Regions from separate parts of the Fictibacillus sp. KU28468 genome, predicted to be linked through region 1. Evidence: a T-box and tRNA genes for the amino acid it is inferred to sense, from the RefSeq annotation. Region 1 holds a T-box; the other holds one or more tRNA genes.

Evidence for each region. The T-box of region 1 lies ahead of tyrS (tyrosine--tRNA ligase). A T-box ahead of a tRNA ligase gene usually reads a tRNA of that ligase, here a tRNA-Tyr.
Region 2: it encodes a tRNA-Tyr, which carries the amino acid that the T-box ahead of tyrS (tyrosine--tRNA ligase) is inferred to sense. The anticodon was not compared.

What each region holds. Positions count from the first base shown of each region.
Region 1 covers NZ_CP110666.1:1,428,683-1,443,559, forward strand. The annotation lists gene OKX00_RS07365 (acetoin utilization protein AcuC) at 1-984, opposite strand, end outside; gene OKX00_RS07370 (acetoin utilization AcuB family protein) at 981-1,628, opposite strand; gene OKX00_RS07375 (GNAT family N-acetyltransferase) at 1,650-2,282, opposite strand; gene acsA (acetate--CoA ligase) at 2,448-4,163, shown strand; gene OKX00_RS07385 (transglycosylase domain-containing protein) at 4,189-7,014, opposite strand; T-box leader at 7,158-7,375, shown strand; gene tyrS (tyrosine--tRNA ligase) at 7,429-8,688, shown strand; gene rpsD (30S ribosomal protein S4) at 8,961-9,563, opposite strand; gene megL (methionine gamma-lyase) at 9,912-11,123, shown strand; gene OKX00_RS07405 (GAF domain-containing protein) at 11,300-11,785, opposite strand; gene refZ (forespore capture DNA-binding protein RefZ) at 11,939-12,622, shown strand; gene hisJ (histidinol-phosphatase HisJ) at 12,590-13,426, opposite strand; gene ezrA (septation ring formation regulator EzrA) at 13,700-14,877, shown strand, end outside.
Region 2 covers NZ_CP110666.1:4,265,074-4,279,950, reverse strand. The annotation lists gene cwlD (N-acetylmuramoyl-L-alanine amidase CwlD) at 1-167, shown strand, start outside; gene OKX00_RS22685 (Mrp/NBP35 family ATP-binding protein) at 275-1,309, shown strand; gene gerD (spore germination lipoprotein GerD) at 1,353-1,988, opposite strand; gene OKX00_RS22675 (KinB-signaling pathway activation protein) at 2,139-2,750, shown strand; gene pdaB (polysaccharide deacetylase family sporulation protein PdaB) at 2,772-3,533, opposite strand; gene OKX00_RS22665 (hypothetical protein) at 3,729-3,947, shown strand; rRNA gene OKX00_RS22660 (16S ribosomal RNA) at 4,223-5,772, shown strand; rRNA gene OKX00_RS22655 (23S ribosomal RNA) at 6,031-8,968, shown strand; rRNA gene rrf (5S ribosomal RNA) at 9,236-9,351, shown strand; tRNA gene OKX00_RS22645 (tRNA-Asn) at 9,388-9,462, shown strand; tRNA gene OKX00_RS22640 (tRNA-Thr) at 9,464-9,539, shown strand; tRNA gene OKX00_RS22635 (tRNA-Glu) at 9,543-9,617, shown strand; tRNA gene OKX00_RS22630 (tRNA-Val) at 9,680-9,755, shown strand; tRNA gene OKX00_RS22625 (tRNA-Thr) at 9,775-9,850, shown strand; tRNA gene OKX00_RS22620 (tRNA-Tyr) at 9,889-9,972, shown strand; tRNA gene OKX00_RS22615 (tRNA-Lys) at 10,004-10,079, shown strand; tRNA gene OKX00_RS22610 (tRNA-Gly) at 10,129-10,202, shown strand; tRNA gene OKX00_RS22605 (tRNA-Ala) at 10,207-10,282, shown strand; gene rocF (arginase) at 10,531-11,433, shown strand; gene OKX00_RS22595 (aspartyl-phosphate phosphatase Spo0E family protein) at 11,460-11,627, opposite strand; gene sigW (RNA polymerase sigma factor SigW) at 11,840-12,415, shown strand; gene OKX00_RS22585 (anti-sigma factor family protein) at 12,421-13,038, shown strand; gene cdaA (diadenylate cyclase CdaA) at 13,265-14,095, shown strand; gene OKX00_RS22575 (CdaR family protein) at 14,079-14,877, shown strand, end outside.

The sequences.
Region 1 (14,877 bases):
CAAAGATCCTTTTAAGTCGATATCGTTCATGGCAAGCCAGATTTCCGACCATGCCCGCGGCACGACACGCCAGATGTCATATCCGCCGCCTCCTGTAGCAATCCATTTTCCACCGCAGTACCGGTCTGCTGCTTTTTTCGCGATCCTCGGTATGGCGTGGAACGAGTTCATCGTAACTGACAGGTGTGTCAGCGGGTCAAGGTAGTGGGCGTCAGCACCGTTCTGGGTGAGGATCACATCGGGCTTAAAGAAGGCGGTTACTTCATTCAGGGCGGTTTCATAGAGGCTGAGCCAGGACTCATCTTCCGTAAAGGCGTCTACCGGTAAATTGAAAGAGTAGCCGTATCCGTCACTCTGGCCTTTTTCTGTCACATTTCCGGTTCCGGGAAACAGGTATCTGCCTGTTTCATGAATGGATAGCGTACAGGCATCCGGATCCTCATAAAACGCCCATTGGACTCCGTCACCGTGATGGGCATCAGTATCCACATACAGTACTTTCACGCCATACTTCTTTTTTAAATATGCAATAGCCACCGCGCAGTCATTATAGACGCAAAAACCGGAGGCCTTCCCTCTGAATCCGTGATGAAGGCCTCCGCTGGCGTTGAAACCATAAGAAGCTTTGCCGTCCATGACCATATCTGCAGCAGTTAAGGTAGCTCCGACAATAAGTGCACTGGCTTCATGCATGCCGGGAAAAATGGGCGTGTCCTCTGTTCCAAGGCCGTAATTTTCAGCGGAAACAGCGTTCAATGTTCCTTCGCCTGCTTTTTTTACTGCCTCAATATATGCTTCGTCATGTATGAGGCTGATTTCTTCGTCTGTAGCCATCCTCGGTTTTACGATCTGGCTGTCCTCCAAGGCACCGGAAGAACGCAGAAGTTCATATGTTAATTGGACACGCAGCTGGTTAAAGGGATGATCTTCATTGAATTTATAACGAAGCATGTCCTCGGAATAGATAAAAACCGGTTTCTTCATCTTTCCACTTCCGGTTCCTGCGGCCAAATGACGTCATAACCATTCTGCCTTAGTTCAGAAGCGATGCGGTATGGATTCATTGTCCCGATCCGGAACACCAGAATCTTTTGGTGTTCTTCTTGTTTGTCCGGATAGACGAGAACACTGTTGATGTTAATTTTAAAATTCTTGATCAGAGAAGCAACATCAGCCAGTTTGCCAGCGATATTTTCAACCTTAACCTCAAGGTGTGAGCTGGGCTGATGGGCACCTGTAAGCTGTATGAGAGTGTACAGCATGTCCCGTTCAGTGATGACCCCTACCAGTTTTTTCTTCTCAAGGACGGGGATGCAGCCGATCTGATGCTCGTAAAAAACACCAAGAAGGTCTTCGGCAAAATCAAGTGAATGTGCAGTGATCACATCACGTTTCATTATCTCAGAAACGGGCCGCTGAAATTCTTCAGGATGATCGGCAGCATCAAAGATGGACGGGCTGGCGTCTCTTAAATCACGATCAGAAATAATGCCGACAAGCAATCCTTCTTCATCAACAATCGGCAAATGGCGGATGCGGTGAGTTTTTAAAAGAAGCAGAGCTTCCTTAATCGTAGTTTGTGGCATGGCTGTAACAGCCTGTTTATTCATCATGTCCTGAACAATCATCTTTATTTCTCCTTTCTCCGGTCAATACATAAAGCGGTTCTGGAAACGGATTTTATCGAATTGCTGTACAGAATTCATCGTTATTCTCTTTCCGATCCTGACCATTAAACAGTTTGCGGGGTGTGAGCTGATCTCCGGATCGTCTGTTGCCATATATTCCAGGCCTCCGGCATTCATCATTTTCTCCATCACTTTCCTGTAATCCCAAACCGACAAGCCGGTTCCTTTCAGATCCCAATGCCAATAATATTCCGTTGTGATAATGATATAATCTTCCATCGCATCATCCATCATCGATACTTTTAATAGGCTTTTCCCTATTTTACAGTTGCGGTAATCCGCAATGACTTCAATGGCACCGAGTTCAAGCAGGTTCTCCATGTTTCCTTGTGACCATCTTTCCATCGGATCAGGATAGACATAGGTCACATAGCCGATAATTGTCTCTTTATTTCTGGCGATTATGATTCTTCCTTCATCAAGTCCTGCAATCTCAATGAGAGCTTCACGCTGCTGGTGCGGTGGCCTGAACGCCTTTAAGCCGGCATGAAACTCGTAGCCTGCCAGATGTTCAGGCGAAATCGGCCCTTCGATAATGACCTTGCCCAAAGGTGTATCAATGGCAAGGCAGTTGTATGTTTTCTTATGGTTCATTTATACACCACCCAATTTGAAAGTTATCCAATTCTATTATACATAAACAAGGCCATTTGTAAGGGCTTTCAACTTATTTGGTGTGACAATTCTAATAAATTTAAAAATTTAGAACGATTATGATATAATGGCTTTGAATATCTTGGCATAGGAGGAGATTGGCTAATGAAAGTGGAAACGCTTCCGAGTGTAAAGGGTAACTTTAACCTTGAAGACTATCAAGCAGCATATGACGCATTTGACTGGAAAAGCATAGAAAAAGAATTTTCCTGGTATGAAACGGGGCGAGTCAATCTAGCCTATGAAGCGGTTGACAGACATGCAGAAGGCGATAGAAAAAATAAAGTAGCACTTTATTTCTCAGATCAGAAAAGAGACGAGAAGTATACATTTAAAGAGATGAAGGAACAATCTAATCGGGCCGGCAATATGCTCCGCCAGCTTGATGTTGAAAAAGGGGACAGGGTGTTTATTTTTATGCCGCGTTCTCCTGAGCTGTATTTTTCACTGCTCGGGGCAATCAAACTGGGAGCCATCGTCGGCCCGCTGTTTGAAGCATTTATGGAAGGGGCAGTCAGAGACCGTCTGGAAGACAGCGAAGCTAAAGTACTGATCACAACTCCTCAGCTTTTGGAGCGCGTGCCAGTCAGTGAACTTCCTTATTTAAAACACGTTGTGCTCGTTGGTGAGGACGTGAAGGAAGAAGGGCCGTATGTCGATTATTTCAGCCGAATGGAAAAAGCGGACAAGGAGCTCGATTTGGAATGGGTAGACCGTGAAGACGGGCTGATCCTTCACTATACATCAGGCTCAACCGGTAAACCAAAAGGCGTCCTCCATGTTCATAATGCGATGATTCAGCATTATCAGACCGCTAAATGGGTACTTGATCTTAAAGAATCGGATGTTTACTGGTGCACGGCCGATCCCGGCTGGGTGACAGGAACCTCCTATGGTATTTTCGGGCCTTGGCTGAACGGTGCCTCCAATGTGGTCCGGGGCGGCAGGTTTAGCCCGGAAGATTGGTACGGTACGATCGCAAAGTATGGCGTAACGGTTTGGTACAGTGCACCAACCGCATTCCGTATGCTTATGGGAGCCGGGGATGAGGTCGTAAAACGCTTTGATCTTTCTTCGCTCCGGCACATCCTGAGTGTTGGTGAGCCGCTGAATCCTGAAGTAGTCCGCTGGGGCATGAAGGTCTTTAACCTGCGCATCCATGATAACTGGTGGATGACGGAAACAGGAGCTCAGCTCATCAGCAATTTCCCGGCAGTTGAAGTTAAGCCGGGCTCAATGGGCAAACCATTCCCGGGCATTGAAGCGGCTATCATCGATGATCAGGATAATATCCTGCCGCCTAACCGAATGGGGAACCTGGCGATTAAAAAAGGATGGCCTTCCATGATGAGAGCGATCTGGAACAATCCGCAAAAATATGAATCTTACTTTACCCCTGGCGGCTGGTATGTGTCTGGAGACTCAGCCTATATGGATGAGGACGGCTACTTCTGGTTCCAAGGCCGTATTGATGATGTCATTATGACATCAGGTGAAAGGGTAGGGCCTTTTGAGGTAGAAAGCAAGCTTGTCGAACACCCTGCAGTTGCCGAGGCGGGGGTAATCGGGAAGCCAGACCCGGTTCGCGGTGAAGTCATTAAAGCATTCATCGCACTCCGTGAGGGTTATTCTCCGAGCGAAGAATTGATTCAGGAAATCAGATCGTTTGTGAAATCTGGTTTGGCCGCTCACTCTGCTCCAAGAGAAATCGAGTTCAGAGACAAGCTGCCTAAGACAAGAAGCGGCAAGATCATGCGCCGTGTACTCAAGGCATGGGAATTGGATCTGCCGACTGGCGACTTATCCACGATGGAAGACTAATCATTTAAAGCAAAAAGCCCGCGAATTAATTCGCGGGCTTTTTTGGTTTCTTTTTATCATCATTTTGGGGAGGAGGATCCTTCGGCTTTTTGCCTGCCGTTGGATCATCCGTTTTTTTGTCATCCGTTCCCGGTTTGTCTGGTTTCTTTGGATCTGCTTTTTCTTTGCCGCTTTTAATCTTCTCAGATGGCGCCGATTCCTTGCCCGAGACGTCTACTGCTGTAACATACAGCACGCCTGATGGGGCAGATAGAGAGGTTTTATCTGATGTTAGACTGCCGATTTTCTTAAACGGACCGTTTCCGCTAGCAGAATAATAGACACGGTAGCCGACTACATCACTTTCTCCTGACGCAGACCAGGATAGCTTCCCGCCTTTGGATGACAGTCCGCTGACTGTATCAGGGTTTTTTCCGTTCTCTGGAAGGTTTGTCTTAGGAAGAAGATGGTCAGAATTTTCTTCTCCGGTCACTTTCTTCAAGTCGACTCCGTCAAACAGCGCATCGTCAATGAGGACGCCTTTTTGAGTAAATTCTTTTGGTGTCGATTCGGACGCTTTGTATTTCTTTCCGTTTGCAATAACATAAAGCCCGGTATCCATGCTGTTATCTGTTGAATCTGGAGCATATTTTACATTGAATAGATCTGTTGTTACAAGACCTGCTGACCGGCAGAGATCAGACGGAAGTTTTCCGGAGATTCCGCAAATTTCTTTCCTGACGATTCCCGAAGGCATGGAGAAACGATGCTTCGGGGCCATGAGTGATGGCGCGTATTTATAGGCATCATTGGCAAAAGCTGCCCACAGGGTCTGGCTAATATGCTGTTGTCCTGTTGGAAGTGCTTCAGGTTTATCATATCCGTGCCATACACCAAGCGTTACGTTAGGATTTGTCGCTACAAACCAAGAATCCTTGGCAGAGGATGTGGTACCGGTTTTTCCGGCCCAATCTGCATAAAAGTTCAGTCTGCCTGGAATGCTTGCTGCGGTTCCGCCTGGCTTCAGTACATCCCTCATCATATCAAGGATAAGATAAGAGGTTTGCGGAGAATATACTGGCACCGGCTTAGATTTATGTTTATATAGAACTTTTCCATGTTTGTCTTCAATTTTTTCAATAAGGTAGGCATCCACAAACTTGCCTTGGTTAGCAAAGGTTGCGAAAGCGTTCGTATTCTCTTCTACGGTTACTCCGTGGGTCAACCCGCCGATGGCAACAGATGTAGCCGATCTGTCTGTATCAGTAATTGTTGTGAATCCCATTTTCTCCAATCGATTGAAGGCATCGGCCCGATTCGCTCTCATGAAGCTGCGCAGTGCAGGAATATTATAAGACTTGGCAAGTGCGGTCCTTGCGGAAAGGAGTCCATGAAAACGGTTATCATAGTTGTTTGGTGCGTATTTGCCAATGGTCAGCGGTGTATCAGGAATGATGTAACCCGGCTGCACTTTACCTTCCTCAATGGCCGGAGCATATGCGAGCAGCGGCTTCATCGTTGAACCATTCTGTCTTAATGCCTGAGTTGCATGGTTCAGCTGTTCACGGTTGTAATCACGCCCTCCGACAAAGCTGATGATAGCTCCTGTTTTATTTTCAATCAGTATGGAGCCTACTTCCTGCGGCTGCTTTTCATAGATCCATTTTCCTTTGGCGTTCTTCACGCGGACGAGGTGAGTAGAGCCGAAGAGATATTTGTTCTTCGCTGTTTTCTCCATTTCCTCATAGATCTTTTTATTGATTTTCGTATGAATTTTCAGGCCTTTTTGGCGCAGCTGTACAAAAGCATTCTGACGGTATTCATCTTTTGTGTTCTGCTTAAGCTTGTCAAAGTTCTTGCCGTCTTTTTTAGCGGCGAGTCTTGCAAGGATATCTGCTGAACGGCGCTCGACTTCAATGCTTAAGTAAGGATATTTTTCGTAAGAAGATTCCTTCTTCGTTACAAAGTGTTTTCTCACATTATATTTCAGTGCTTTATCGTATTGTTCAGGTGTTATGGCTCCATTTGTCAGCATGCGGTTCAAAACCGTTTTCATGCGGTTGGTACCATATGTAATATCTTTTTTAACTGCTCCTTGTTGTGTAAATGGAGAATATACAAACGGGTTTTGCGGCATGCCTGCAAGGAAAGCTGCCTGCGGCAAGTTCAGTTTGTCAGCGTCAACACCGAAAACTCCCTGAGAGGCCGCCTGGATGCCGGCTACGTTTCTGCCGGATGAGTTACGTCCGAATGGAACGATGTTTAAATATGCTTCAAGGATTTGCTCTTTTGTAAACAAGTGCTCGAGTCTGAGTGCGAGCAGGATTTCTTTCGCTTTTCTGTCGAAGGAAACCTCGTTCGTTAAGATCTGGTTTTTAATGAGCTGCTGAGTAAGAGTACTCCCGCCCGAACGGTTATTGGAGCCTGTTACTTCCTGAAGCGTTGCCCGGAGGATAGCCTTTGGAACAATGCCGTCATGCTCATAGAAATATTGATCCTCCGTTGAAATAACGGCATCTTTTACGAATGGTGAGATTTCCTTTAAAGGAACCTCCTGGCGGTCAAGGTCAGCACGCAGCTTGCCGATCAGTTGATCTTTGTCAAAATACATCGTACTCGTTTCTTCGTAATTGTAAATGTCATTCTTCATGGTGCTGTAAGCTCTGACTGGCTCGTTTTTTACAAGCGAGGCCAGAAAGCCAGCCCCTGCTCCAGCAGCCAAACAGCCGCCAAGCAAGAACAATACCACGATAATTAAGAATAAGTTCCAGGTGAATGTGTATGTTTTATCTGCGGCCTGTATAATTTTTTTCTCATTTAGATACGCAATAAAGCGCCTCCATTTTTCCTTAATTTCCTCTAGATGAGACATTTGTAAATTCCCCCCTATCTGACTAATTATATCATATCCCATGTCGTTTGAAGGGGGACTTAAGACAATTTTGTCAGTGGATGAGGAATTGACAATGCGTATAACCTGTGGTAAAAATGAAGAATATATGTCAATTGGATAAAACAGAAGCGAAGATAGGATTTAGTAGTAACCGTCTCCCTGTTACAGAAAGCTGGTGGCCGCTGCAAACCAGTACATAGACAGTTTATGAATTACACCCTGGAGCTTTCTTTGTGAAATGAAAGTAGCAAAGACCGGTTGAAAAGCCGTTAATGGATATGAGTGGGAGGAAATACGTTTCCTTCAACGAGGGTGGTACCGCGGTAATCACGTCCCTTATTACAGGGGCGTTTTTTATTTGTCTTCATCCAGAAACTGAAAGGAGCAACTATAATGACAATTTTACAAGACTTGGAATTTCGAGGTCTCATCAATCAAGTGACTGACCGGGAAGGTTTGGAAGAAAAGCTGCAGAGCGGAAAAACCCCTTTTTATTGCGGTTTTGACCCGACAGCAGACAGCCTGCATGTGGGCCATTTGCTTGTGATCATGACGATGCGGCGCCTTCAGCAGGCAGGCCATCAGCCGATCCCTCTTGTGGGAGGAGCGACAGGAATGATTGGGGACCCAAGCGGGAAGAAGGCAGAGCGGACGTTAAATGAGGCAGGTGTGGTTCAACAATGGAGCGAACGAATTAAACAGCAGCTTTCTAAGTTTTTGGACTTTAACGCTCAGGATAATCCTGCGAAAATCGCCAACAACTATGAGTGGATCGGCAGCATGGACGTTATTTCATTCTTGCGTGATGTAGGGAAATACTTTCCGCTGAACTATATGCTTGCAAAAGATTCCGTAGAATCCCGTTTGGAAGCTGGGATTTCTTTTACAGAGTTTACGTACATGATCCTTCAGTCTTATGACTTCCTTCAATTGTACCGCCAGGAAGGGTGCCGGATGCAACTTGGCGGAAGCGACCAATGGGGCAACATCACAGCTGGTCTGGAATTGATCCGCAAAGCCGGAGAAGAAGAGAGAGCATTCGGATTAACCATCCCGCTCGTAACGAAGAGTGATGGAACGAAATTCGGGAAAACAGAAGGCGGAGCGATCTGGCTTGATCCGGAGAAAACCACTCCTTACGAGTTCTATCAATTCTGGATCAACACGGATGACCGTGATGTGATTAAATTCTTGAAGTACTTCTCATTCAAGAGTCATGAAGAGATCAACGAACTTATTGAACAAGTGCAGAGCGCCCCTGAAAAACGTGCCGCGCAAAAGGCGCTTGCAGAAGAATTGACTGCTCTTGTGCATGGAGAACAGTCATTGGAACAAGCCATCAAAATCTCTCAGGCACTGTTCAGCGGACAGCTTTCTGAATTGACTGGAGCTGAAATTGAGCAAGGCTTTAAAGACGTGCCTTCCTTTGAAATGGAGTCTAAAGAGGATATCGGTCTGATCGACCTGCTTGTAGCAAGTAAAATTTCTCCATCAAAACGCCAAGCTCGTGAGGATATAACCAATGGAGCGATCTCAATCAATGGCGAACGTTGCCAGGACCTTGAAAAAGTGGTGGGAAGAAGCTCTCGTATTGATGATCGATTCGTCGTCATCAGAAGAGGGAAGAAGAAATATTTCTTGATCCGATACTAAGAATAGATATTAAAGCAGAACCGGCCCGGACTCAGGGGTCGGTTCTTTTTTTATTAAACTTTGGTGGAGGGAAAGTGCAATTCAATTCGACAAAAAGAATGTATCAAAATCAGTCGAAACGTGTCGGGGATATTGTGTTTGAGAATAAAAGGTGCTGTTTTGAGAATAAATTGGTTTGTTTTAAGAATAAAGTGGTCTATTTCGAGAATAAATGAACCTCCCGCCACATAATAAAAAAAAACGCCCCGTAAAAACGGAGCGTTTTCTTAAACTTAACGAGAGTAGTACTCAACGATAAGCTGTTCTGAAATTTCAGCCGGTAATTCAGAACGCTCTGGTAAGCGAGTGAATGTACCTTCTAGTTTGTTTTCGTCAAAAGTCAAGAAGTCAGGAACAAAGTTGTTCACTTCGATTGCTTCTTTAATAGCGCTAAGGTTTTGTGACTTTTCACGAACACCGATAACTGAACCAGGTGCTACGCGGAAAGATGGAATATCAACGCGCTTTCCGTTTACAGTAACATGGCCATGGTTTACCAATTGACGAGCTGCACGGCGAGTGCGAGCAAGACCAAGACGGTAAACGATGCTGTCTAAACGAGACTCAAGAAGGATCATGAAGTTTTCACCATGAATTCCTGTCATTTTGCCTGCATCATTGAAGATACGGCGGAATTGACGCTCGTTTACACCATACATATGACGAAGCTTTTGCTTCTCTTGTAATTGTAAACCGTATTCAGAAAGTTTTTTACGTTGGTTAGGACCATGTTGTCCTGGAGCGTAAGGACGCTTTGCTAATTCTTTTCCAGTTCCGCTTAGGGAAATACCTAAACGACGGGAAATCTTCCATGTAGAGCCAGTATATCGAGCCATGAATGACTCCTCCTTCACTTGTTTTGTTTTAGTAAAACACAACAGTGACTGTTTTCTTTTCATCTGCATATTTTATTTGCCTATACCTTCACTTCAGCAGCCTTTGAAGCTACGAGATATACCATGCTTCTTCAAACATGTAACAAAATAAAACAAATGACGAACACAGTGCCGCTTTATTTTACACAAAGATTAGTATATGTTTTTTCGGGAAACAAGTCAAGGGCTAGTCTTAATATAAAGGCGCCATGGCAGTGATGGCTGAATACAATAATGGCAAAGTGGAAGGAATTGCGTTTCTGTGGGAGAAGGTTTATAGAAAGCGCTTACAAATAAAAAAAGGGGTGCATATCTATGAAGTCCAAGTATTTTGAAACCAATGCCATACACGCTGGGTATGAGGACAGCAAGCATGGAGGAAGTCTGTCTCCGCCGATCTACCAGACCTCGACTTTTGTTTTTCCGGATGCAGAAACGGGCGAGCGGAGATTTGCTGGAAATGAAGCAGGATATGTTTATTCCCGGCTGAAAAATCCGACAGTGGTTATGTTTGAGGAGCGAATGGCAGAACTGGAAGGCGGGGAGAAGGGTCTGGCTTTTGCATCCGGTATGGCCGCAGTATCAGCAGTATTGCTCGGCCTGTTGAAAACAGGGGACCATATCCTTTGTTCGGAAGGGGTCTATGGATGTACCTTCGGGCTTCTGCAATATATGGAAGATCATCTTCAGATCGGGCACTCCCTTATTCTAATGGAGAATGAAGCCGCTTTAGAAGCTGCGATTTTGCCTAACACCTCACTTATTTACATCGAGTCGCCGATCAACCCGACAATGAAACTTGTAGATTTAGAAATGGTGTCTAGAGTTGCCAGAGAAAAGAACATTCCAGTCATTGTGGACAACACGTTTTGTTCTCCGTATTTGCAGCAGCCTCTGAAAATGGGCTGTGACATTGTCGTGCACAGTGCGACGAAGTATCTTTGCGGCCATGGAGATGTCATCGGAGGCGTTGCAGTTGGAAGGCAGGACGTGATGCAGCAGATTGCAATGACCGCCCAGAAGGATATCGGTGGGATCATGTCCCCTTTTGAAGCATGGCTGCTTTTAAGGGGCATTAAAACGCTGCCTGTCAGAATGGACCGCCACTGTGATAATGCCGAAAGGATTGCTGTTCTTTTAAAACGCCATCCCTCTATTGAGTCTATCTTTTTTCCGGGAGATCCGGACTTTGCTCAGTATGAGGCAGGGAAGAGGCAGATGAAAAAGGCAGGCGGAATGATCAGCTTTTTGATAAAAGGAGGCAAGCCGGAAGCTCAGCAGATGATGAATGCATTAAAGCTTGTCAAAATTGCTGTAAGTCTTGGGGACGCTGAGACGCTTATCCAGCATCCGGCGACGATGACACATGCCGTAGTGCCTGAACAGGAACGGGAGAAGATGGGGATCAAACAGAATCTGCTGCGCTTATCCGTGGGGCTTGAAGCCTGGCAGGATATATGGGCAGATCTCGAGCAGGCTCTTCAGAGTGTTTATCAAAAAGAAAATCAGGTCGTAAGATAAAAAAAAGAACGGCCCGGAAGTTTTCCTGAGCCGTTCTTTCACATAGAAGTAATGTCTAGCTTCAGTGCCCAGGGCTGAAAACGTGTTTCTTGTTTTCAGCATAATGATGAAATCATCCCTAGTCCTCGGAGGACGATCTAATAACTCACAATTCGTCTTAGGTCGCTTACTTTTTTCTATATATGCTTGTTCAGTTCATCAACAAACCGTTCGAGCCATACTTTGTCGATCTCATCAAACCTGTTTTTTTCAGGGCTGTCAATATCAAGCACGCCAAACAGCTGGCCATTTTTTACAATGGGCACAACAATCTCAGATCGGGATGCAGCATCGCATGCGATATGCCCGGGAAACTGGTGAACGTCTTCCACAACCAGTGATTGCTGGTCTTTTGCAGCCGTACCGCAGACACCTTTTCCCAAAGGAATTCTTACACAGGCCGGCAGTCCTTGAAACGGTCCGAGGACGAGCTGGTCTGACAGTTCTTCATATTCATAAAATCCAACCCAATTAATAGCGGGGAGGAACTGGTTTAAAAGTGCTGAGGCGTTCGCCAGGTTAGCAGTAATGCTTGTCTCCCCTTCTAAAAGAGCACGGAGCTGCTTGAGGAGCAGATCGTATCCCTCTTCGCGATTTTGACTGTATTTTTCGACTGTAAACATGAACATCCCCCTTTTTATGCTAGCCGTCTTTCCCTATCTTATCAAAAATTGTAGAAGATTACATCCGAACAGGTGTATTTGTCGAGCGATTATTAAAGGGAATATCAGGTTTTCCAACGAAAAAGAAGTAATAAGAAGGGTGGTGGATACTAAATGTCAAAAGATCAGATGGCTACCAAAATTAAAATTGCCGAAGCTGCGATTGAATTGTTTACAAACCAGGGGTATCAGGGCACCTCGGTCAGGCAGATTGCCAAGAGGGCCGGTGTTAACCTTGCTCTCGTTTCCTATCATTTCGGCGGGAAGCAAGGCTTGCTTGAAGAGTTGATTTCATCATTTTATGAAGGGTATATTCGCAAGATTGAAGTGGTGTACCATACATCGATGGACTATACAGTTAAAGATCAGCTTTTGACCATGATTGAAAGTGTCCTGCATTACCAGCTGAAGCAGCCTGATCTGTCACGTTTTGTCCATCGGGAAATGACGCTTGATTCTACATTAGTAAGGGAAGTGATGACCACTTACCTCTCTAAAGAAAAATATTTTTATGACACCTTATTTGAAAAAGGCATGAAACGAAGAGAGTTTCATAAACAGCCTGTCATGCTCCTGACTTTGCAGCTGAGAAATCTGCTCATCATGCCTTTCCTTCATCCGTTATATATATCTGAAGTCTTCTATACGGCTCCACATGATCCCTTATTCGTTACGTCTTATGTAAGTTTCATCAATAAATGGCTGGAGCAGTCGGTTTGTATCCCGCCTAAAAAGAATCCGCTTCTGTCTGCTGTGCAGAATCCGCTATTTTCTTTGCAGGGAAAGTGGAACGGATAAAAGATCTTGGTGGATGAGTATATCATAGCCTTGTCCCAATCCCTTTGCACTATGGGCATCTGAACCATAGACAAAAGGGATTTTCTGTTTTATGGCCTCCTCAATCACCCAATGGGGAGGATAGGACTCTCCACACAATGGCTTGAATAATCCCGCTCCATTGTAGTCAAGTTCATAGCCGTGCAGCTTAATCAGTTCCAAAATCGTTCGGATTTCTTCCTGATAAGATTGATCCGTTGGATACTGTTTCTTAAATTTCTGGGCAAGGGTCATATGGCCGATCCGTTTTGGCTTGTAATTTCCCAAGTCTGATGTGATGGACTTTGATAGTGTCTTATAATAGGCACTGTATACATTGTCTGTGCTGCCGAATGAACGAACCATTTCACCGAACATGTCCTCGCTGTAATCAATGCAGAAATAGGAGCTTTCCTGCTTAATGAAATGGACGGAAAGAATGGCATCATCAAGCCGGGGACCGACTTCATTTAAAAAATCTTTTGTTTCCTTTTCAAATCCATCAATAAAGTCTACCTCTAATCCGATATTTATGGAGATCGTCTTGCTGTAATATTGTTTTGCAGCACCCAGTTCGTCCAAGTAGGAAGATAGCCTGCTTAATTCCATGCCTGAATCTTTTTCTGGTACCGGATCAATGAACCCTGAAGGCAAGGGGGCGTGTTCGGTAAAGGTCATTCCGGATAATCCTAATTCAATTGCCCGTTCAATATATAGAGAAATCGGGTCGGCGGTGCCATGCGGACAATACGGGGTATGGACATGGCCATCATAAAAAGTAGACATCGTTAACCTCCTGAGTTTTGTTAAAGGATAAGAAAGCTTTGATATTTATGGAAAAAAATTATGGTTTTTTTCATTTTTTTTTAGTCAAAATTCAGTTTTACATGTTATCATAAGAACATTGAGTTAGCTTTGGACAAGTGAAAAGCACTGTAAAACACTGGCATTCAATAAAAAAATTGCACTCATTAATTATTACAATTAAAATTAAACAATTGTAACATCATTATTACATAGATTTTGCAGTTTTGCAGAAAGGAAGAAAGGGTGCTTCCTATGACATACATAATTGCCGCAGTAGTTGTTTTAATAGCTGTCGTTGTTTTTGGCTCCTTTTCACGCAAACGGATTTATAAGCAGATTGACCGGCTGGAATCCTGGAAAATGGATATCATGAACCGTCCGCTAACAGAAGAGATTTCAAAGGTCAAAGGGCTTACAATGGTTGGTGAAACAGAAGAGAAATTTGAGTCATGGCGTAGCGACTGGGATGAGATGGTCACAGTTGAACTTCCAAATATGGAAGAGGCTCTGTTTGATGCCGAGGAAAGTGCGGACAAATACCGGTTTGGAAAGGCAAAAGGGATTCTGCATCATATTGAATCCCGGATGCAAGCCATGGAAGAGCGGATCAAAGCAATATCAGCTGAGATTGACGAACTGATCACAAGCGAAGAATTAAACAGGGAAGACATTATTGAGGCCAAGGAACAATTCAGTGAGGCTAAGAAGTACTTTCTGACACATTCCCGGTCTTTGGGGAAAACAGCCGTACTGTTTGAAGAGGAGTTTACAGAAGTCAATGCAAAATTTGTTCAGTTTGATGAATTGACCTCACAGGGCAACCACCTCGAAGCCCGAAAAATTCTCGTTGAAAGTATTGAAAAATTAAAAGAAGCCAGATCGAAAATGGAATCAGTTCCTGAACTGCTAGTCATGCTTTTATCTGATTTGCCTTCAAGCCTTAAGGATCTTCAGGATGGATTCTTTGATATGGAACAGCAAGGCTATGTTCTCAATCACATTGGGATCGATAAAGAAATTACAGCGATGAATGAGACGATCACCAAATTGCTCGAGAAGGTATACGCACTGGAAATCGATGAAACGCAAAAAGGCATTGAACAATTAAACGCCGAAATCGATCAATTGTACGATCTTCTTGAAAATGAAGTGGTCTCAAAGCAGTTTGTGATTAAAGAGAAGGAAGTCATCCTTCAATCACTTTCTGATCTTCAGCTGGATATGGAAAAGATCCGTGCTGAAGCTGATATGGTAGCGCTCAGCTACCAGCTTGATCACTCCGATGTAGAAGTTCATAAGCGATTAGAAAAATTGTTCACTAAGCTCCAAACGAGGTTCTCCATCATTGAACAGTCTATCGAAGAAAAGAAGGACTCGTATTCGGTCATCCGTGAAATGATGGAAGAGATGGCGGTTCAGCTGGAAGATGT
Region 2 (14,877 bases), 1.5 Mb from region 1:
ATTTGATGCGGACGAGCAAACTGCCGGCAACATTGGTCGAGGTTGGCTTCTTGTCCAATCCGAACGAGCGGGAGCTGCTTAAAACCAAGTCCTATCAGCATAAGGTTTCGGCATCAGTTTACCAAGGCATCCTTCGTTATTATACAAAAGAAAAGATACCTGATTAAGGTGCGAGCCCTTCGGCTTGCACCTTTTAGCTTATGAGTCAACGTTTAAAGCCATTTGTGCTATACTGAATATGAAATCGAATACATGCAAAGGAAGTGTCTTTACCATGACAGAAGAGAAAGTAATTGAACTTTTATCTCATATTCAAGACCCTTTTTTACATAAAAGCCTGACAGAATCAGGGGCGATTCAAGAAATAAAAGTAAAGGAAAGCTACGTAAGCTTAAAAGTAGCTTTGCCTCAAACGGGAACACCTGAACAGATGATGCTTCAGCAGGAAATCGTTAATATTCTAAAAGGTGCTGGATTCGAATCAGTCGGCCTGAGGTTTGAAGAACGCAAACCCGCTCAGGGAACCCAAAAGGCGGCACCTGGTGTACCGCCTTTGCTTGCCCCTGAAAGTAAGACAGAATTTATCGCGATTGCCAGCGGTAAAGGCGGAGTCGGAAAATCCACCGTATCCGTTAACCTTGCCGTTGCTCTTGCCCGTCTCGGCAAAAAAGTAGGATTGATCGATGCGGACATTTATGGGTTCAGTGTTCCGGATATGATGGGCATCACAGAACGGCCGAAAGTAGTGGGTGAAACCATACAGCCGGTTGAACGTTTCGGTGTAAAAGTCATTTCCATGGCCTTTTTCGTAGAGGACAATGCACCTGTTATCTGGCGCGGACCAATGCTCGGCAAGATGCTGATGAATTTCTTTAGTGAAGTAGAATGGGGAGAACTTGACTACGTTTTGCTGGATCTGCCGCCGGGAACCGGAGATGTGGCCCTGGATGTTCATAAGATGCTGCCTAAATGCAAAGAAATCATTGTTACCACTCCGCATGCAACAGCAGCTTTCGTTGCGGCAAGAGCGGGAACAATGGCATTAAAAACCGATCATGAGATCATCGGTGTTATTGAAAATATGTCCTTTTTTGAGAGCCAGCTGACTGGAGAAAAAGAATATGTATTCGGTAAAGGCGGTGGAGAGCGCCTTTCAGAAGAACTCGGAATCCCAATGCTTGGCCAGCTTCCACTCGGCCAGCCTGATATTAACGAAGATGACTTTGCACCAAGTATCTATGCTGCAGATCATCGTCTTGGAAGAGCTTATGAAGACATCGCACAAAAGGTAATCGATCAGGTTAAATAAAACAAAACCTCGTACTGAAATCCAGTACGAGGTTTTTTAATGGTTATTGGCCGCCGCCTCCGCCTCCGCCTTGCTGATTCTGCTGCTGACCGCCCTGTTGTCCTTTTTTGGAGGTGGCCTGATCAATTTCGTCGTGTGCAGCTTTTTGCAGCATCTCAGCTAATTGAGCACGCACAATCGGGCTGTCGAAGGTTTCCATCATGACTTTCTTTACTTCTTTTCGGTATTGAGGGGAATTGGCAAGGTCCAATAGTTCTTGTCCCATCTTGGGATCTTTCATAATGTTCATGATCTGTTGCTGATAAGAAGGGTCTTTCATTAGACCTTTCATTAACTTTTCGTGTTCTGGCTTCATGCTTTTTGCATAAGCCGCAGCAAATTTAGGATCCTTAAAGGCTTGTTTCCAAAATTGTTCGCCTTTGGGAGATAACAGTTCTTTCTCGATCGTCTGTTTAATTAATGCCTGATCAAGCAATAGCTGTTCCTTCATTTTTTCATCAGATAATACATCTTTAATGGCCTTTTTGCCGTCATCTGTTTTTAATATATCCACCAGCATCTTTTTGGTTGCATCATAATCGATGTTCTGGGAACTGCTTCCTTGTGCTTCATTTTGCGCACAGGCGCTTAGGGCAAAAAGAAGAAAACAGAAGAGACATGGGATCCACGTTTTTTTCACGTCTGCTCCTTCTCCTTTCTATTAGGTCTTACCTTTAGGTTGGGTGTTTTGAGAAGATTTATGCAGAACAAATATAGGAAAACAGTATGGCTTTTTTGGGGTAGGATTGGTACAATCGATAACGGTTACATTTGGATTGGAGGCAATCACGTGAAGTCAAGAAACTGGGTCTTTTTATTTATTACTACGTTGCTCTTAGGAATTGGCTGCGCTATTGTGGCAGGTTTGATATCACAATTTCCGCAAAGCGGAGGTGTGAAAGAGTTTTTTATCTATATACTCGGTCTTGTTGGTTTTGGCGCATTGTTCAGTGTGTTCAGCCAAATGGGCTTTTTTGCGTACTTAACGGTTCACCGATTCGGTTTGGGAATATTTAAATCGCAATCCCTTTGGAATGGTGTCCAGATCGTTCTTATTATTGTTGTTCTCTTTGACTTATTTTATCTGCGGTATACCGCGTTTCATAAAGCGGGACAAAGCCTTGCTTCCTACAGCTTAATTCCAATCGGCGTGCTGATTATAGGGTTTGCGGTGGCTTATCTTAAACAAAAGCAAACCAACAAGGGAGCATTTGTCCCAACGCTGTTTTTCATCATCGTCGTTACGACGATGGAGTGGGTCCCAGTTTTAAAAACAAACGCTCCAAGTGCCATGTGGATGGCATTTGCGGCTCTTGGTGCCTGCAATACTTATCAGATCTTAATGCTGCACCGGCTCATCAATCAAAATACAGGAACAAAATCAAAAACTTCCGCTGTCTAGGCGGAAGTTTTTTTGTGAGAATTAATGGACTTCCTGGCTTTGTGCCTGAGTGTTGGCAATCATTTCACCAACGCTGACAAACGAATAACCTTCCGATTTTAATTTGCTGATAATTTCTGGCAGGGCTTTATGTGTCTGCTTGACTGAGTCAGAAGCATGCAGGAGAAGGATATCTCCAGGTTTCACGTGACCAGTCGCATTTTGCACGATCTTTTCGACTCCGGGATTTTTCCAGTCTTTCGTATCGATGCTCCAATGCACAACAGAATGGTGAGTACCTTCTGAGACTTCAAGGACCCGTTTATCAAAATTGCCATTCGGCGGACGAAGGAGCGTCGTTGTTTTTCCGGAAACCTTTTTGATTTTTTCCTGTGCGATTAAGATGTCTCTTCGAATTCGGGGAACTTCCCAATCCGTATAGCTCTTATATTGATAACCGAGGCTGGCAATTTCGTGCCCATCTTTTACGATTCGTTCAATAATTTCAGGATGCCTTTCCGCCCAGGCGGCAGAAACAAAGAAGGTGCAATTTTTGATTCCTTGTTTTTTCAGTACGTTTAAGATAGGAATAGCTCTCTTGTCTCCCCAGCTGATATCAAACGTCAGCGCGACTTTGTTCCCTTTTTCTTCACCTTTATAGATTGCCCGGGGCCCATCTTTGGATGAAAAAACAGATAATTGCTCTTGTCCCATAAATGCAAGTGAAGCGGCAAAGAAGGCAGCAAACACAACGACCATATACTGCTTCACTTTCTTACCGTTAACCACCATGAAAAATTTCATACCGTCCCCCCTAATCCTGTATATTAGCTGATCCTTTTTCTTTTTCGTTTGCCAGAGCTGTCTGCCTAAGGAAATATATATGACCAGTGAGGACAAGATAGACCACAGACAGGAAACGGCCATTTATATACATAGAAAACAAGGGGGCGGGAACGATAGCTTAAAACAAACACTAAAGGAAGCTATGGTGGCGCAATGATAGGCTTAATGATGAATCGCAGGGAAGCAAAGGAATTCGAATATCTTCTAAAAAAAGAAATGGAAGAGCTTTTGTTTGATCTGCAAGATGACAGTCTGGATAAGATAGTAAAATCTGCAATCGAAGAAAGGTACCAGGTTCTCTTTAAGCTCTTTGCCAGGCTTGCCGAACCTGCAGAATGCGCGCGTTTCTGCAGAAGAAAACAGAGCCAATAACATGGCATAAAAGGATTCAAACACTTTTTTCAAATAAAGTGTTGACACTAAAAAGCGATACGTGATATAGTATTCCTTGTCGCTGCTGAGACGGTGATGAGCAACAAAATATCAACAAAATAATCGTTGACATGATAGTTGCAAAAATGTTAAAGTATAAAAGTCGCCAAAACGAGTGACACAAACTTGTTCTTTGAAAACCAAACAAAAGCCAGGTAAGTCAGGGATTTTATAATCCCATCAATTTTTAAACTTTAAGAGCTATATCAAACACTTTATTGGAGAGTTTGATCCTGGCTCAGGATGAACGCTGGCGGCGTGCCTAATACATGCAAGTCGAGCGGACCAAAGAGAGCTTGCTCTCTGAGGTTAGCGGCGGACGGGTGAGTAACACGTGGGTAACCTGCCTGTAAGACGGGGATAACTTCGGGAAACCGAAGCTAATACCGGATGATAAAGAGAAACGCCTGTTTCTTTTTTGAAAGTCGGCCTTGTGCTGACGCTTACAGATGGGCCCGCGGCGCATTAGCTAGTTGGTGAGGTAACGGCTCACCAAGGCGACGATGCGTAGCCGACCTGAGAGGGTGATCGGCCACACTGGGACTGAGACACGGCCCAGACTCCTACGGGAGGCAGCAGTAGGGAATCTTCGGCAATGGACGAAAGTCTGACCGAGCAACGCCGCGTGAGCGATGAAGGCCTTCGGGTCGTAAAGCTCTGTTGTCAGAGAAGAACAAGTACCGGAGTAACTGCCGGTACCTTGACGGTACCTGACCAGAAAGCCACGGCTAACTACGTGCCAGCAGCCGCGGTAATACGTAGGTGGCAAGCGTTATCCGGAATTATTGGGCGTAAAGCGCGCGCAGGCGGTTCTTTAAGTCTGATGTGAAAGCCCACGGCTCAACCGTGGAGGGTCATTGGAAACTGGGGAACTTGAGTGCAGGAGAGAAAAGTGGAATTCCACGTGTAGCGGTGAAATGCGTAGAGATGTGGAGGAACACCAGTGGCGAAGGCGGCTTTTTGGCCTGTAACTGACGCTGAGGCGCGAAAGCGTGGGGAGCAAACAGGATTAGATACCCTGGTAGTCCACGCCGTAAACGATGAGTGCTAGGTGTTGGGGGGTTCCACCCTCAGTGCTGACGTTAACACATTAAGCACTCCGCCTGGGGAGTACGACCGCAAGGTTGAAACTCAAAGGAATTGACGGGGGCCCGCACAAGCAGTGGAGCATGTGGTTTAATTCGAAGCAACGCGAAGAACCTTACCAGGTCTTGACATCCTCTGACCATCCTAGAGATAGGACTTTCCCCTTCGGGGGACAGAGTGACAGGTGGTGCATGGTTGTCGTCAGCTCGTGTCGTGAGATGTTGGGTTAAGTCCCGCAACGAGCGCAACCCTTGACCTTAGTTGCCAGCATTCAGTTGGGCACTCTAAGGTGACTGCCGGTGACAAACCGGAGGAAGGTGGGGATGACGTCAAATCATCATGCCCCTTATGACCTGGGCTACACACGTGCTACAATGGGTGGTACAAAGGGTTGCAAAGCCGCGAGGCCGAGCCAATCCCAAAAAGCCACTCTCAGTTCGGATTGTAGGCTGCAACTCGCCTACATGAAGCCGGAATTGCTAGTAATCGCGGATCAGCATGCCGCGGTGAATACGTTCCCGGGCCTTGTACACACCGCCCGTCACACCACGAGAGTTTGTAACACCCGAAGTCGGTGGGGTAACCTTTTAGGAGCCAGCCGCCGAAGGTGGGACAGATGATTGGGGTGAAGTCGTAACAAGGTAGCCGTATCGGAAGGTGCGGCTGGATCACCTCCTTTCTATGGAGACATGAGTGCACTTAGTAGCCTCATGAACTTACCTGAGCTTTTGTTTGGTTTTGAAAGAACATCGTTTCTTTCAAACAATAGAGGTTATGTGACGCGTTTTTTTTGCGCGCACGGACCATGTTCCTTGAAAACTAGATAACGAAACATCCAAACAAAGCCAACTAATTCATTAGTTGTGCGCTGATTATGCAAGACCCATGATCTAACGATCATGTGAAACGATTCAGCTGAAAAGCTGATTCGGTTAAAGGTTAAGCTAGAAAGGGCGCACGGTGGATGCCTTGGCACTAGGAGCCGAAGAAGGACGGGACGAACACCGATATGCCTCGGGGAGCTGTAAGTAAGCATTGATCCGGGGATTTCCGAATGGGGGAACCCACCATCCGTAATGGGATGGTATCCATATCTGAATACATAGGATATGAGAAGGCAGACCCGGGGAACTGAAACATCTAAGTACCCGGAGGAAGAGAAAGCAAATGCGATTTCCTGAGTAGCGGCGAGCGAAACGGAATCAGCCCAAACCAGAGGGCTTGCCCTCTGGGGTTGTAGGACACTCAACATGGAGTTACAAAGGAACGGGGTAGATGAAGCGGTCTGGAAAGGCCAGCCAAAGAAGGTAACAGCCCTGTAGTTGAAACTTCGTTCCCTCCTGAGTGGATCCTGAGTACGGCGGGACACGTGAAACCCCGTCGGAATCCGGGAGGACCATCTCCCAAGGCTAAATACTCCCTAGTGACCGATAGTGAACCAGTACCGTGAGGGAAAGGTGAAAAGCACCCCGGAAGGGGAGTGAAAGAGATCCTGAAACCGTGTGCCTACAAGTAGTTGGAGCCCATTAACGGGTGACAGCGTGCCTTTTGTAGAATGAACCGGCGAGTTACGATAACGTGCAAGGTTAAGCTGATAAGGCGGAGCCGCAGCGAAAGCGAGTCTGAACAGGGCGCCATAGTACGTTGTCGTAGACCCGAAACCGTGTGATCTACCCATGTCCAGGGTGAAGTTCAGGTAACACTGAATGGAGGCCCGAACCCACGCACGTTGAAAAGTGCGGGGATGAGGTGTGGGTAGGGGTGAAATGCCAATCGAACACGGAGATAGCTGGTTCTCCCCGAAATAGCTTTAGGGCTAGCCTCGCGGCTAGAGTCCTGGAGGTAGAGCACTGATTGGACTAGGGGCCCCCACAGGGTTACCGAATTCAGTCAAACTCCGAATGCCAGAGACTTATCCGCGGGAGTCAGACTGCGAGTGATAAGATCCGTAGTCAAGAGGGAAACAGCCCAGACCATCAGCTAAGGTCCCAAAGTATACGTTAAGTGGGAAAGGATGTGGAGTTGCCCAGACAACCAGGATGTTGGCTTAGAAGCAGCCACCATTTAAAGAGTGCGTAATAGCTCACTGGTCGAGTGACTCTGCGCCGAAAATGTACCGGGGCTAAACGTATCACCGAAGCTATGGATTGTACCTTAGGGTACAGTGGTAGGGGAGCGTTCGAAGTGCGGTGAAGTCAGACCGGAAGGACTGGTGGAGCGCTTTGAAGTGAGAATGCCGGTATGAGTAGCGAAAGACAAGTGAGAATCTTGTCCATCGAAAGCCTAAGGTTTCCTGAGGAAGGCTCGTCCGCTCAGGGTTAGTCGGGACCTAAGCCGAGGCCGAAAGGCGTAGGCGATGGCCAACAGGTTGAAATTCCTGTACCACCTCCTTTCCGTTTGAACGACGGGGGGACGCAGGAAGGTAGGGAGAGCGCGCGATTGGAAATGCGCGTCTAAGCAGTTAGGCTGATTGTGAGGCAAATCCCGCAATCGTGAAGGCTGAGCTGTGACGGCGAGGGAAATTACAGTACCGAAGTCCCTGATCCTACACTGCCAAGAAAAGCCTCTAGTGAGGAAAGAGGTGCCCGTACCGCAAACCGACACAGGTAGGCGAGGAGAGAATCCTAAGATGATCGGGAGAACTCTCGTTAAGGAACTCGGCAAAATGACCCCGTAACTTCGGGAGAAGGGGTGCTCTGATAGGGTTAACGCCCGAGAGAGCCGCAGTGAATAGATCCAAGCGACTGTTTAGCAAAAACACAGGTCTCTGCGAAGCCGCAAGGCGAAGTATAGGGGCTGACACCTGCCCGGTGCTGGAAGGTTAAGAGGAGGGGTTATCCCTTACGGGAGAAGCTCTGAATTGAAGCCCCAGTAAACGGCGGCCGTAACTATAACGGTCCTAAGGTAGCGAAATTCCTTGTCGGGTAAGTTCCGACCCGCACGAAAGGTGTAACGACTTGGATACTGTCTCAACGAGAGACCCGGTGAAATTATAGTACCTGTGAAGATGCAGGTTACCCGCGACAGGACGGAAAGACCCCATGGAGCTTTACTGCAGCTTGATATTGGATTTTGGTACAGTTTGTACAGGATAGGTAGGAGCCTGGGAAGTCGGAGCGCCAGCTTCGATGGAGGCGTCGGTGGGATACTACCCTGACTGTATTGAAATTCTAACCTGGAACCGTGATCCGGTTCGGAGACAGTGTCAGGTGGGCAGTTTGACTGGGGCGGTCGCCTCCTAAATTGTAACGGAGGCGCCCAAAGGTTCCCTCAGAATGGTTGGAAATCATTCGCAGAGTGTAAAGGCACAAGGGAGCTTGACTGCGAGACCTACAAGTCGAGCAGGGACGAAAGTCGGGCTTAGTGATCCGGTGGTTCCGCATGGAAGGGCCATCGCTCAACGGATAAAAGCTACCCTGGGGATAACAGGCTTATCTCCCCCAAGAGTCCACATCGACGGGGAGGTTTGGCACCTCGATGTCGGCTCATCGCATCCTGGGGCTGAAGTAGGTCCCAAGGGTTGGGCTGTTCGCCCATTAAAGCGGTACGCGAGCTGGGTTCAGAACGTCGTGAGACAGTTCGGTCCCTATCCGTCGCGGGCGCAGGAAATTTGAGAGGAGCTGTCCTTAGTACGAGAGGACCGGGATGGACACACCGCTGGTGTACCAGTTGTTCCGCCAGGGGCATAGCTGGGTAGCTACGTGTGGACGGGATAAGTGCTGAAAGCATCTAAGCATGAAGCCCCCCTCAAGATGAGATTTCCCATCACGTCAAGTGAGTAAGACCCCTTAGAGATGATGAGGTTGATAGGTCTGGTGTGGAAGCGTGGTGACACGTGGAGCTGACAGATACTAATCGGTCGAGGGCTTATCCTTATTAACAAAAGCGGTATGAACCGTTTAAATCCGACAAGCGTTGGAGATCCTGACGAGAACACGTTTTTGGTGTTCGCAGGAGGGATTGAAACGACCTCGAGGATATGGTACATGGAGCTGGACGTTAGCATCAGTGAAAGTTTGGATGAAGTTATCTAGTTTTGAGGGAATATACCTCATTTTTCTAAAAAAGCTCTTGTCAAAAGAGCAAATACATTGTAAAATGTAACTTGTCCTTGAGAAAATAGGACATCCTTTGAAAGACAGTCTGGTGGCGATAGCGAAGAGGTCACACCCGTTCCCATACCGAACACGGAAGTTAAGCTCTTCAGCGCCGATGGTAGTTGGGGGCTTCCCCCTGTAAGAGTAGGACGTTGCCAGGCTATCATTTCATACATACTCGTATGTGGTTTTATTATTCCACAGTAGCTCAGTGGTAGAGCTATCGGCTGTTAACCGATCGGTCGTAGGTTCGAGTCCTACCTGTGGAGCCATGCTTCCATAGCTCAGTAGGTAGAGTGCTTCCATGGTAAGGAAGAGGTCACCGGTTCGAGCCCGGTTGGAAGCTCCAGTCGGCCCGTTGGTCAAGCGGTTAAGACACCGCCCTTTCACGGCGGTAACACGGGTTCGAATCCCGTACGGGTCACCAAGTTTTTTTCGTTAAGAAAAATAACCAAGTTTTTTCGTTAAGAAAATAACATTCATTAATACGGAGGATTAGCTCAGCTGGGAGAGCACCTGCCTTACAAGCAGGGGGTCGGCGGTTCGAACCCGTCATCCTCCACCATTATTTATCCCAACGGCAGGCCGGTTTAGCTCAATTGGTAGAGCAACTGACTTGTAATCAGTAGGTTGGGGGTTCAAGTCCTCTAGCCGGCACCATTTCTTTATAAGCAATGTCTGAAGCCTTTTTTTTATGTGGAGGGGTAGCGAAGTGGCTAAACGCGGCGGACTGTAAATCCGCTCCTTTGGGTTCGGCGGTTCGAATCCGTCCCCCTCCACCATCTTTATTTCCGACAGATTATGTTACAACACGAGCCATTAGCTCAGTCGGTAGAGCATCTGACTTTTAATCAGAGGGTCGAAGGTTCGAGTCCTTCATGGCTCACCATTTGAACTTCTGAATAAAAGATGATATCAATGGTTACAAAGTATAATATGCGGGTGTAGTTTAGTGGTAAAACAAGAGCCTTCCAAGCTCTGGTCGTGAGTTCGATTCTCATCACCCGCTCCATTATGGGGCCTTAGCTCAGCTGGGAGAGCGCCTGCCTTGCACGCAGGAGGTCAGCGGTTCGATCCCGCTAGGCTCCACCATACATAATAAGTACTGTCCTTAGACGAATGTCTAAGGGCTTTTTTATGTCTTTCAAACCTTCAAGGATTCCTGATCCAATAAAGAGGAGGGTGCTTTTGTCCTAATAATTATCCATCAACCTCCTCGAAAGCGCTTACGTATCGGTATATCTATGCATATTTCTGTCCAGTTGAACCAACACGAATAGACAGGCTACAATGAATTTATAGAATTTTTTGAAACACAGCATAAGGGGAGGCCGTACAGAATGAAGAAGGATATTACGATCATCGGAGTACCGATGGATTTAGGGCAGACAAGGCGCGGCGTTGACATGGGGCCAAGCGCCATTCGATATGCAGGAATTGTGGAACGTTTAGAAGATATAAATTATAATGTCCAGGATTTCGGGGACATAGAGATTGCCCGGCCTGGGACAATAGAAGAAAAAATAGACACCAATCTTAAGAACCTTCAAGAAGTTTCAACTGCAAGTGAAAAGCTGGCAGACACGGTTTCTAATGTCATTCAGGAAAACCGGTTTCCTCTTGTCTTTGGAGGAGACCACAGTATCGCGATTGGCTCTCTTGCAGGAATTGCCAAGCACTACGAAAATCTTGGCGTCATCTGGTATGATGCTCATGGAGACTTAAATACCGCTGATACTTCACCAAGCGGAAACATTCATGGTATGCCCCTTGCAGCAAGTTTGGGAATCGGGCATGAATCCTTAACTGGTATTGGAGGATATGAGCAAAAAGTTAAGCCTGAAAATATTGTTATTATCGGTGCCCGTTCATTGGATGAAGGAGAAAAAGAATTAATCAAAGAACGCGGTATTAAAGTATACACGATGCATGAAATTGATCGGATCGGCATGACCAAGGTAATGGAGGAAACGATTGAATACCTTTCTAAAAAAACGGACGGTGTTCATTTAAGCCTTGACCTTGATGGATTGGATCCGCTTGACGCACCGGGTGTAGGGACGCCGGTTCTTGGTGGAATCAGCTACAGAGAAAGCCATTTGGCGATGGAAATGCTGGCCGAGTCTCAGATTATTACTTCAGCTGAATTTGTAGAGGTCAATCCAATTCTTGACGAAAGAAACAAGACAGCGACAGTGGCTGTGGCGCTAATGGGATCACTATTTGGCGAAAAATTATTATAATTATAAATCAAAAAAACAGCTCTCGATTACGAGTAGCTGTTTTTTACGTTTGCTTTTTGGAATTCATTTAATAGCTCATCTATGTGTTGGCTGATTTCAACAATTTCTTCAGCGATTAAAGGCATAATTTTAGACATTTCATTCATTTTTTTCCGTGAAACTTCAATTTCTCTTAGCAGGATATTGCGGTCCATGTGTGCACGCTCCTTAAAAAAAATCTTTAATTCCACTATTCCCTCATTTACCCAAATTGAAACTCATTTTCTAAATTTTGTACAAAACATTTCTCTATCCCTGTCTGTTTTCATGCTAAAATAAAAATTGCTCAATTTTTTATGGAATATGAAACTTTTTTGAATACTAAACGTAGAAAAATACGAACCGCAACTGGTGGTGGAAAATTGAAATGGATTCATTAATTAATAATCTGGTTACCCAAGTGAAAGCAGGGAACCAGGAGGCTTTTGAAGGTCTTGTTGAAATTTACAAAGATAAAATATACCGGCTGTGCTACAGAATGGTCGGAGACAGCCATGAGGCGGAGGACCTTGCTCAGGAAGCATTTGTCCGCGCTTACGTAAACATTGATAAATACAGTGGAAGCTATAAGTTTTCAACGTGGCTGTATCGCATCGCCACAAACTTGTGTATTGATAAACTGCGGAAAAAGAAACCGGATTACTCTATGGATGCTGAAATTCCAGGAACGGAAGGAGCAACGCTTTACGGCCAGGTGGCAGGAGCGGATCCACTTCCGGAAGAGGAAGCGGAGGAAAAGGAGAAGCGGGATCATCTCCAGCAGGAAATCATGAAACTTCCGGAAAAGTACAGGACAGCGATCCTGCTAAAGTATGTCGAAGATCTATCGCTTGAAGAGATCAGCTCTGTTATGGATTTGCCCGTTCCGACTGTCAAAACACGGATACATCGGGGAAGAGAAGCGTTAAAAAAGGTGTATAAAAAGGTTGCAAAATCGAGGTGAACATAATGTCATGTGATACAGAAAAATATATGAGCCTGATTGATAAAGCCCTGGATAGGGATATAACGGAGCTGGAGCAGAAAGAGCTGAACATACATCTGGAAAATTGCGAAGCCTGCAGAGAGCACTATTATGCCCTGAAGGAAATCATTTCCGACATGAAAGAATCAGCGCCTGTTGTAGCTCCCGACCATTTTACAGAGAATGTAATGAAGAAGCTTCCTGCCGTGAAAAAGAAAAGGATGCCGGCTCAATGGATCAGGCGTTATCCAGTCCTGACTGCGGCTGCAGTATTCTTAATCTTAATGTTCGGTTCAGTCATGGCCAATTGGAGTACGGGGAATGAACTATCAGTAGTCTCCGGCTCGGATAACGTTCAGATCAAGCCATCCACGCATACAGTTATCGTTCCTAAAGGAAAAACGGTCAAAGGTGACCTGGTCGTAGAAAATGGCGATGTGAGGGTGGAAGGAAAGGTTGACGGCAATGTCGTCGTCATCAAAGGGAAAAAATATATGGCTTCCGCGGGCCAGATAACCGGTGACAGCCAGGAAATCCATCAAGTGGTTGAATGGGTCTGGTATAAACTTAAAATGTTCTTCACAGGAGAGGAACAAAAATAATATTTAGTATCGAAATAATATGAAGATCTAAAAAGCCGCCTGTTTATGGCTGGCTTTTTACTTTTTCGGGACTTTATAACGCAGCCAAAGACACCCGGCCAGCCAGTCTCCAACTTTTATGGCAGCGGATGGGGTATGCTATAATAAGGGATACCGAATAATTATGATCATTGTTGCACTACATTAACATAGAAAGAGTAGTTCCCTGAAGTGGAGTGATGTCATGTTGCCTGTTGGAAGTTTTAGTTTAGGTAGCTATATCAGCCAGATCGTTGATATTTTGCTGGTTACCTATGTTTTTTATAAATTAATAATGCTGATAAGAGGAACCAAGGCGGTACAGCTTTTAAAAGGAATTGTGGTCATTGTAGCTGTATGGCTTGCAAGCAGTTTCTTTGAACTGCGGACAATGGGCTGGCTGATGGATAAAGCCATTACATATGGATTATTGGCCATTATTATTATTTTCCAGCCTGAATTAAGGAGAGCGCTGGAGCAGCTCGGCAGGGGAAAACTGTTTTCCCGATCTGGTTTAGCTGACGAAGAGGAGATGGGAAATTCCATTGATGCGATCGTTAAGTCAACCAGTTATATGGCCAAGCGCCGAATTGGGGCCATCATATCGTTTGAAAGAGAAACCGGTCTTACCGATTATGTGGAAACAGGGATTCCTATTCATTCGAAATTGTCATCAGAGCTGCTGACCAATATTTTTGTGCCCAACACGCCTCTGCACGACGGAGCGGTTATTTTGCGGCAGAATGAGATCGTTGCGGCAGGCTGTTATCTTCCGTTGACCGAAAGCCCTTTTGTTTCCAAAGAACTGGGTACAAGGCACAGAGCGGCTATCGGTGTAAGTGAAGTGACAGATGCGATTACTGTCATTGTCTCAGAAGAAACCGGTGGCATCTCGATTACGAAGAACGGAGAAATCCATCGCAACCTGAATGAGGAAACACTGAGAGCTTTATTGAATGCGGAATTAATGGTATCTGGCAGAAATGCTTCCTCATCACGCTGGAATTGGAGGGGGAAGAAAAATGGACAAACTCCTTAAGAGCAATTGGTTTGTAAAAATTATCGCTTTTCTTTTGGCATTAATGCTTTATACCGTCCTATCCATGGAAAACCAGCAGCAATCTGACCGGCAATCCCTGTTCACCTCCGTCTCCAAGACGAGTGAAACAGTAAGCGGGGTTGCCATTACGCCTTTTTTTGATGAAAATAAATACGTACTTACAGACTTGCCCCGATCGGTGGACGTCAAGCTGACGGGGTCTTCCAATCTGCTGACGAAAGCATTAAAAGTAGACCGTCGAATGGAAGTCTATATCGATCTTACAAAGATGGGTCCAGGTACAAAAAAAGTTCCTGTGAAAATCAGGAATGTTCCGGAAGGGTTAAGAGCCGTTCCATCACCTCAGGAAGTGGAAGTAACGCTTCACCGAAAACAAACGAAGCAGATCCCGATTTCTGTGGATATCAAGAACAAGAATAAACTGCCGGAGGGTTATGAAGCCGGAAAACTTAGCTACTCGCCGAAGAGTGTGTATGTAACAGGTCCAGAGGATTACATCAGGGATATTGCAAGTATCCGGGCATCTGTGGATGTTTCGAATGCCAAGGATAAGGTAGAATCAAGGGTGCCGCTGCGGGCTTACGACAGTCAAGGCAATCTGCTCGATGTACTGATTGATCCAAAGTCTGTCAATGTTACGGTCCCTATTACAAAACCAAGTAAAACGGTACCGCTGAGCCTGAATGAAAAAGGCAACCTTCCTGACGGACTTACCCTGGCAGGTATAACTGTGGATCCGAAAGAAGTGACGTTAACAGGTC